3 regions of the Xenorhabdus bakwenae genome follow, and region 3 is predicted to be linked to each of the others. Evidence: predicted binding sites of a transcription regulator. Region 3 holds the regulator's gene; each other region holds the start of a gene.
What was found. Region 3 encodes LexA, which represses DNA repair genes until DNA is damaged. Its sites were predicted from a motif close to TNCTGTATGTACATACAGNA; they were not measured.
Positions count from the first base shown of each region.

Region 1: a site for LexA is predicted at 1,512-1,531, ahead of PXH59_RS03190 (metal-dependent hydrolase). Genes of this name have one in related genera too.
Region 2: a site for LexA is predicted at 1,673-1,692, ahead of dinB (DNA polymerase IV). Genes of this name have one in related genera too.

Region 1 is NZ_CP119194.1:539,203-542,492, reverse strand. It holds partial or broken gene PXH59_RS03200 (YniB family protein) at 1-506, opposite strand, end outside; gene hxpB (hexitol phosphatase HxpB) at 713-1,378, shown strand; gene PXH59_RS03190 (metal-dependent hydrolase) at 1,561-2,154, shown strand; gene PXH59_RS03185 (L-cystine transporter) at 2,536-3,290, shown strand, end outside.
Region 2 is NZ_CP119194.1:1,849,523-1,852,812, reverse strand. It holds gene PXH59_RS09510 (ATP-binding cassette domain-containing protein) at 1-89, opposite strand, end outside; gene PXH59_RS09505 (multidrug effflux MFS transporter) at 91-1,332, opposite strand; gene dinB (DNA polymerase IV) at 1,713-2,768, shown strand; partial or broken gene pepD (beta-Ala-His dipeptidase) at 2,835-3,290, opposite strand, start outside.
Region 3 is NZ_CP119194.1:3,330,535-3,333,824, reverse strand. It holds gene PXH59_RS16590 (DUF1266 domain-containing protein) at 1-83, opposite strand, end outside; gene zur (zinc uptake transcriptional repressor Zur) at 549-1,061, shown strand; gene lexA (transcriptional repressor LexA) at 1,210-1,827, opposite strand; gene PXH59_RS16575 (diacylglycerol kinase) at 1,947-2,318, opposite strand; gene plsB (glycerol-3-phosphate 1-O-acyltransferase PlsB) at 2,457-3,290, shown strand, end outside.

The DNA of each region.
Region 1 (3,290 bases), 1.2 Mb from region 3:
AATAAAAATCTGGCTGAATAAAGAATGAGAGGGAAACGCAATTTTAGCTTTCAATTGTTCCTCGGTTATTCCACTTTCCTGCGCGAGTTCAAAGACCATTTGATCTTCAATACGCTCTTTGATGAATTTAAATTGACGATACATTCTCAAACCAGACGCACTCATTGCCAACCCCACAAATATCAGCATATAAATGACAAAAAAACTGATATTTTCCCCAGTAATTCCGGCAACACGCTCAGGGGTTGGAGAATGCTTCCAAAAAAATCCAAAAATGGTGTATTGAATTTAATCATTTCTGTCATCATCTGAAGAAAATCATTCAATACGGCGTTAATACCTGCATCCCCGATACTGTCACCTTTAATACCATTACCTTTAATACCATGCTGCCCTGCGGCCAGATTAATCACTGAGACAAAAGTCGACAACAGGGAGGGTATAAAAATAATCCAGCCCAAGATCCGCTTAACGATAGCAACATATCTAGCTTCTTGATACGTCATGACATTCTCCATTGGCCTAAATGATTTTATTTTTACTCAATAATAGCTCATAACGAACCAACTTTAATCCTATTTACGGAGTCATTATCTTACCTTACCGATGAAACTATCTCTTTGTTTGCCATCACCCATAACAAGATTTAATTTATTGGAATTGTTACAATCAAACCTCTTTAATCACTGTTATCATCGCGGAGAGATTTGAGATGTCATTTTGTTTATCTATGGAAGCGGCTATTTTTGATATGGATGGTTTGCTGATTGATTCTGAACCTTATTGGAAACAAGGAGAAAAAAGCGTATTCAGTGAATTAGGGCTAGATTTAAATTTAGCAAAAAACCTACCTGATACACTGGGGTTACGAATCGATCACGTTGTTGAGCTATGGTATCAAGCATCCCCCTGGCAAGGCACCTCTAAAAGTGAAGTTGGACAACGCATCATTGATTACGTAGTTCAATCAGTTGAAAAAAACCGTCCCTTACTGCCTGGAGTAGAACATGCTTTAAATCTCTGTCGTGAACGTGGGTTGAAAATTGGCCTGGCCTCCGCCTCACCCTATGAAATGATCAAAAAAGTGCTCGAATTGTTTAACCTACAACATTACTTTGATGTTGTCGTTTCTGCCGCACACTTACCTTACAGCAAACCACACCCCGAAGTTTATTTACTGGCAGCCAGTCAACTTGGCGTCAACCCAACTCACTGTCTTACATTAGAAGACTCATTTAACGGTATGATAGCAACCAAAGCAGCAAGAATGCGCTCAATTATCGTCCCAGCCTCTCACCATTTTGATGATCCCCGCTGGTCATTAGCTGACATTAAATTGAATTCTCTGGAAAAATTAACAATAGAACATATGACTTAATAGCCACCGCGCTGCCCTATTTTTCGTATATGGCAGCGCAAATATCAACCTCCCCCTCAACCTACACAGCCATAATGTAAAAATTTTCCTGGTTACCCTCTATCTTCCTCAGGCAAAACCCTCTATACTCCCCCACTGTATGTATAAACAGCAATCAGCATAAATAATTAGTATAAATCGTTATGACAGCAGAAGGACATCTTCTTTTTTCCGTTGCCAGCCTTGTATTGGCTCACCAGCTAGAAATCACACCAGAAATAGCACAGGGAGATTGGTTACACATGCTTCCCGGCGTACTTCTGGCTTCATTGTTGCCAGATATCGACCATCCAAGCTCAACCTTAGGCAGATTGTTCCGCTTTATATCCATTCCAATCGCGCGATTATGCGGACATCGTGGATTTACACATAGTTTATTAGCGCTGCTCGTGGGGGTTACTCTATTCCAGACTGAAATACCGTCTAATTGGCCCATTCCGACTGACTTTGTCCATGCAATGGTTATCGGTTATATCAGCCATCTTATTGCTGATATGCTTACTCCCGCTGGTATTCCACTGTTATGGCCGCTAAGAATACGTTTTTGCTTACCTATTCTTAGAGGTAAGGAACGTAAAAAAGCCGAACGTTTTATTGCCGTACTGGTAGTAGTGATCGCTATTATCCTTCCACAACACATCAATTTCTCATTCGCTCGCTATTTCGACAGCTTACAATTTAACAAAATACAGTTTGATAAGTTACCTATCGATAAGCTACAGAATCTCTACAAGTAACCGCTCACTACTCACATACAGCAAATATCGTAGCCCCATTTTAAAAATGGGGTTATCTGCAAAATATAAACCATTTTTTATTCACTTCCTGTCGCCTGCAAAAAGACCGTTAACTCAATAAGATAAAAAATTAACGGTTATAATTGAACAAAAAACAGAAATAGATTAGGAGATATAACCAATCAAACTAATTAGTGAAAATAATTATATTAAATTCTATTTAATTATAAGAAAGAGACTTATTATACTGATAATATCCTATCCTAAGCATTTCATGGTATGTAGACGATAGATTGCAAATTGAAATACAACTGACAAATCTATATCCAAGCTACATACAGCAACTCAAATATAACGGTATATAAGTTTTGGAGACTAGAGATGAATTTACCACTCATCATCAACGTGCTCGTTTTTGTAGCACTGCTTATTCTATTAGCAAAAACGGGTTCAAATAAATGGAGTTTGTCCAAAAAAGTTCTTGTGGCTCTAGTCGTAGGTGTTGTTTTTGGGTTGGCATTAAACATCATTTATGGAACAGATAATCTTACCGTAAAAGAATCAATTAAATGGTTCAATATTATTGGTAATGGTTATGTACAATTACTACAAATGGTTATCATGCCGTTAGTTTTTGCTTCTATCCTAAGCGCCGTTACTCGCTTACATAAAGCATCTTCCCTAGGAAAGATCAGTTTTTTTACCATTGGTACGTTACTGTTTACTACAGCAATTTCCGCTTTAATTGGCATTGTCATTGCCAATTTGTTTGGGCTAAGTGCAGCAGGACTTATTCAAGGCACACAAGAAACTGCTCGTTTATTAGCAATTGAAAGCAATTTTATTGGCAAAGTTGCAGATATGAGTGTGCCTCAGATCATTCTCTCCTTTATCCCTAAAAATCCCTTTGCTGATTTGACGGGAGCACACCCTACTTCCATTATTAGTGTGGTAATTTTTGCAACATTTTTGGGCATCGCTGCGCTACAAATGCTTAAAGATGATCATGAACACGGTAAACTGGCTCTCGTTGCCATTGATACTATGCAAGCATGGGCAATGAAGCTGGTTAGATTAGTGATGCGTCTCACCCCATACGGCGTAATGGCTTTGATGACCAAAGTTGTTGCTAGCTC
Region 2 (3,290 bases), 1.5 Mb from region 3:
ACATTCTTAGGAATACGCAAATCAATGCCTTTAAGGTTATTTTGCCTCGCACCACGAATTTCAATAGTGTTTTGTTCATGACTTCTCATTTCATTTATCTCCTTTGCGCACCAATATCAGGGAAAACAGAGTGATAAGCCCACATCCGATTAATACGATAGATATAGGAAACAGAGACACCGATTGGCCAAGACCGGTTAAAAATGCCGTCAAAGAAGCCGTTCCAAACTGAAGAGCACCGAGGACAGCAGAGCCTGCCCCTCTTACATCAGGAACGGCGGTTAATGCCAGACTCGCGGCATTGCCAAAAATTAACGCCATTGTAAACATAAGCATCATGAAAATTGCTGTCGTTAACACAAACTGATAGAGGTTGAGATAATTTACAACCAAGAGCAGACACGCTAAGACGAAGGTGGTTACAACACCAATGATGACAAGCGATTTGGCACCGATCCGCCCAACCCACCGCGCACTCAGTATGCTGCTGAACATCATAATGCCGGCATTAATCGCAAACACAATGGAGAAAAATCCGGGGGTGAATTTGAACATAGACTGGTATATAAAAGGTGATGCTGAAATATAGGCAAACAGTGCCCCAAACGTGGCGGAGAAGATTAATGTATATCCCATATAGGTTCTGTTTTGGAACAGTTTTAAAAACGGCTTAGCCAAACTGCTTTTACTCTCGCCAGATTCTGATTTATCCGGCAAACTTTCCGGCACATAAACGAACGTTAAGAGGGTAATTATCAGAGAAATAAGCGCCATAAAGACAAACACAACCTGCCACGGGAAATAAGCAGCCACGCCTCCTATCAATGGAGCAACTATTGGTGCTGCACCTTGTATTGCCAGAATCAGGTTGAAATAGTAGGCGGCTTTGTTACCAAAACTGAGGTCGGAAACAATGGCGCGTGTCAGGACAATACCGGATGCGCCTCCGGCACCTTGAAAAAAGCGGCTAGTGATTAACATTTCAATGCTTGAAGAGAATGAACAGGCAATTGAGGCTACAGTCAGCAAAACCATGCCGCCGAGTAAAAGTTTTCTCCTGCCGATGGCATCCGACCAGGGACCAATGATTAATTGTCCAATAGCGAGACCAGCCATAAATGAGGTTAGACTTAATTGAACACCCGCCTGAGTCGTGAATAGTGCGTGTGATATGGCGGGAAATAAAGGAAGGTACATGTCGGTTGAAAGAGCGCCAATGGCACTCAACATTCCCAGAACCAGAACAAGTTTGAATGCCAGTTCACCTTTTTGGTTAGATGGGATAGTTTGATCTAAATAACTATTATTCAGTGTGTTTTCTGATTTTTTCACTGTTGTTCATCTCATATAATAAACAGATTATGAAGACTATAACACCATAGAAAATGATTTCAAAATGGAAATCATTATATTAATGTAGTTGACGGGTTTCATTCAGAATTGAATTCTGTTTAATTTTTTATTTGATGTGTTTTTGTAATAACTTAATGTTATATATTATATTTTATGATTTACAAATGCCGTTTATTTCGTGGCGTGAACATCTTATAAAGACTATAGCACTATGTGAAATAATTTCGTAATGGAAATTATTTTCTTATCCTATAAAGGTATTTGAGCAATCAATGCATTGAAGTTTTGCTGAAAAATTAACTAGAATTTCATGATCTCTTTCTGTATATTTATACAGTTGTTTGGCATGGGGGGATCAGATGCGCAAAATCATTCATATTGATATGGACTGCTTTTTTGCCGCCATTGAAATGCGGGATAATCCGTCACTTCGTCATGTCCCCATTGCTGTCGGGGGAAGTGCTGATCGCAGGGGCGTAATTAGTACGGCAAATTATCTTGCCCGCCGTTTTGGGGTGCATAGTGCGATGTCCACAGCGATGGCATTAAGACGTTGCCCGCAATTGAAAGTTATCCCCGGCAGGATGGCGCATTATAAAGAAGTATCCCGACATATCCGTCAAATTTTATCCCGTTACACGGAGTTGATCGAACCTCTTTCTTTAGATGAAGCTTATCTGGATGTGACAGATTGCCGTTATTGCCACGGCTCTGCCACGTTGATTGCCCAGGAAATCCGTCAGGCCATTTTTGATGAATTGCAGTTAACGGCCTCCGCCGGTGTGGCACCAGTGAGGTTTTTAGCCAAAATAGCCTCTGATATCAATAAACCCAATGGACAATATGTTATCTCTCCTGAACAGGTTGAAACTTTTGTTAACTCGCTGCCATTGCGCAAAATTTCCGGTGTCGGAAAGGTCACGGCTAAACGTTTGTCAGACCTGGGGTTGGAAACCTGCTCTGACGTGCAACGTTACGATAAGCTGGCACTCATAAAAAGCTTGGGTAAGTTCGGTTTGGCGCTCTGGCAGCGTTGCCACGGCATTGATGAACGGCAAATTACGCCAGAACGCTTGCGTAAATCCGTTGGGGTGGAGAAAACCTTAGCGCAGGATATCCATGAGTGGCATGAATGTGTTGAACTGATTGAAAAACTTTATCCTGAGTTGAAAAAACGGCTGGAAAAGGTAAAACCCGATCTCCATATTGCCCGTCAAGGTATTAAATTAAAGTTTGATGATTTTCAATTGACGACACAGGAACATGTCCATCCGGTATTGGATAAACGCGATTTGATTCAGGTAGCCAGACAGGTTTGGGAAACTCGCCGGGAAGGGCGAGGCGTCAGGTTAGTTGGGCTGCATGTGACATTACAAAACCCACAACTGGAGCGTCAGCTTTTATTGGCGTGGTGAGGTGCAAAGAACGAAGTCTCCCCTGCAAACAGAACAGATAGCAGGGGAGAACCAATATATTTTCTATTATTCTTTAACCGGAATAGCTTTCAGAATTGCAGTGAGTAACTGCCAATATTGACCAACACTCTTAATGTGAACTTTCTCGTCAGGGGAATGGGCACCCCGAATGGTTGGGCCGATAGAAACCATGTCCATATCAGGATACGGTTTTTTGAATAAGCCACACTCTAAACCCGCGTGGATCACCATGATATTCGGCGTTTTATCGAAGAGTTGATGATAAGTTTCACGGACTAAATGCATGATTGGCGAATTGGCGTCAGGTTGCCAGCCCGGATAGCTGCCACTTGCCACGGTTTCTGCTCCAGACAGTTTTGCCAGGGAATACAATATTTCAGTAACATAAACCTTGCCACTTTCGATCAGTGAACGAATCAGGCAGATTACCTCTGCTTTATCTTCGTCCATCGTTACAATGCCTACGTTCAGTGAGGTCTCTACAATACCTTTGGCGACATC
Region 3 (3,290 bases):
TCCTTGAGGATATTTTTGATTATCCTAAAACCATTAACAGGAAATCTTCTATTATTCGGGTGGTTTTGCAATAATTCTTTCATTTTTAATCCATTAATTAAGTAAGATGTATTTAGAATTTTTAATGTTGTAATTTTTTTCTTTCTTAAGTGAAACCATTAGAATAAACAGCCTTATATTATATATCATTATAAACCATCTCTAATATTAGTAATGGAGAATACTATTTTCAGTGTTAATTATGAAGAATTACATATTTAAAAAACATATAATTTTAATTCCCAATATAATTGGCGGATAAATTAACTTAAGCACCTGGATATTATCCAATATTTTCAGCTTTATTTTCTCCGTTTTTCAGCCCATTTTATTGTTCTTATTTACGGATTAACTTTATTTTCAAGTATCTCATCATGACAAGTGGGCCACTCGTCTTCACCGGTATGTTACACATCAGACGAGAATTGAACATCATAGAGATCCCACTCTCAGGTTAAAAAACATGATAATATTAAAGTCATTAGCATCGTGTCGGGGTGAGAGGTGTAATGAAAACTATCAATCAAAAAAAGTTACTGGCACAGGCTGAAACAATCTGCCTGTCAAGAGGGGTTCGTTTAACACCTCAACGCCTTGAAATTCTTCGCTTAATCACTGAACAACCTAGCGCGATAAGTGCCTATGATTTGCTGGATTTATTGCGTGAAGTCGAGCCACAAGCCAAGCCTCCAACAGTTTATCGTGGGTTGGAGTTTCTGCTGGAACAAGGTTTTATTCACAAAATAGAATCTACAAATAGCTATGTGCTTTGCCATCATTTTGAAGAGCCTTGCCATACTTCGGCAATGTTTATCTGTGAATTTTGTGGTTCAGTAACCGAAAAGGATGCAAAGGATATTGAATCAGCTATCCAACAGCTAGCACAAGGTACGGGATTTCACTTGCGAAATAGCGTGATAGAAGTGCATGGCATGTGTTCTTCCTGCCATGAGATTGAATCCTGTACAGAGCGTGATATATGCCAGCACAATCATTCGGTTGAAGAAAATAAAAAGAAATAAGAAAAGACACTTGAAGACAAATTGAGCAATGAGGCGATCATAACTAATATAATCATATATTTTCCCAGTGTCCGTTAAACTTAAGTTTAACGGACACTGGGAAAATGACCGCCCCAGAATGGCAAACTGCAATTATCCGCCTTTACAATCAGAACCAGTCCCCGCTACGAATAACGCCGACTGCCAATCCTTCAATAGTGAAATTCTGCTCGCTCAAATCAACAACAATGGGTTTAAATTCTGGATTCTCAGCAATCAGTTCAATTTTGTTTCCTGTTTGTTTGAAGCGTTTTACTGTGACTTCATCTTCAATGCGCGCCACAATGACTTGCCCATTATGAACATCTTGTGTTTTATGCACAGCCAGTAAATCTCCGTCCATAATCCCAATGTCTTTCATGGACATCCCTCTGACACGTAACAGAAAATCAGCACTTGGTTTGAATAATTCAGGATCAACCTTATAGTGACTTTCGATGTGTTCCTGAGCCAGCAGTGGTTCTCCAGCAGCAACACGACCGATCAGCGGCAATCCTGCTCCTCCATCATCCTCTTCAAGAAGCAAACGGATACCTCTGGATGCACCAGAGATAATCTCTATCACCCCTTTACGCGCCAAAGCCCTTAAATGCTCTTCTGCTGCGTTAGGTGAACGAAAACCAAGCCGCGCTGCAATTTCAGCACGTGTTGGTGGCATACCCGTCTGCGAAATATGGTCACGCACCAAGTCGTAGACTTGCTGCTGTCTGGCAGTTAATGCTTTCATTTCGCCCCCTGTTTGTTTATACAGTCAAACTGTGAGTATATACAGGTAAAGCCGAATTGGGAACCGGTCAACATGTAAAAGCAGCGAACTAACATAGTTTGCTGAAAAAATACGCTACCTCAACGCATAAAATGCGACCAAAAGATCATTCCCCAAATAAACAGCGCCAAAAGTATACTGAGCAATACCGCCGCAGACCCCATATCTTTCGCTCGACCTGATAATTCATGATATTCACTACCGATGCGATCCACGACTGACTCTATGGCACTATTGAGGATTTCGACAATGACCACCAGCATAACAGCGCCAATCAGAAGGAGTCTTTCAAGTAAGCCAAAATCTATAGAAAATGCAATGATGATCGCAAGTATGGCGGCCATTGTTTCCTGCCGAAATGCCGCTTCATTTTGCCATGCTGCCTTGATTCCTTTCGCCGAATACCCAGCCGCTTTAATGATGCGATTCAAACCTGTTGATTGATTTGCCATAAAAATTTTCTTTAATGAACTTATTAAATGTATGGTTATATAACTTTTAGCTCTTATTATTGTCTTATTTTCCACAGATCTCAAAACCCGTTTCTGGTATCCTTGCGATGCGTTGCTAACAAGAGGCTTAAAGCAGTTATGTCAGGCTGGCGTAAAATATATTATAAGTTATTGAATTTACCACTAAAATTTTTAGTAAAAAGTAAACTAATCCCTACGGATCCTATTGCGGAGCTGCGTCTTGATACGACTCGGCCTATTTTGTACATATTACCGTACCGCTCAAAAACAGACTTATTGACTCTGCGTCAACAATGTCTGGCGCAAGATCTGCCTGATCCGTTGAATCCTTTGGAAATTAGTGATACACAGCTGCCCAGTTGTGTCTTTATTGATAACGGTCCACGTGTGTTCCGTTGTTATGCACCAAAACATGAATCTGTGAAAATTTTCCATGCCTATCTGGACTTGCATCGTAATAATCCCGATCTGGATATCCAGATGGTGCCTGTTTCCGTCATGTTTGGCCGATCCCCTGGGCGCGAAGGGCAAGAAGGGCATACAACCCCACGATTACGCTTGCTAAATGGCGTGCAGAAGTTTTTTGCGATCTTATGGCTTGGACGGGATAGTTTTGTTCGTTTCTCCACTCCGGTGTCTTTACGCCGTATGGCCGACGAACATGGCACAGATAATATCATCGCCAATAAACTCGCCCGTGTGGCCCGGATGCACTATTCCCGCCAACGTCTTGCGGCTGTTGGACCTCGTTTGCCTGCCAGGCAGGATCTGTTCAACAAGTTACTGACATCAAAAGCAATAGAAAAAGCGATTGCTGATGAATCCCGTAGCAAGAAAATCTCTCCCGAAAAGGCAAAGCAGAATGCTATCAATATGCTGGAAGAGATTGCTGCGGATTTCTCCTATGAAACCGTACGCTTGACCGACCGGGTTTTAAGTTGGACCTGGAAC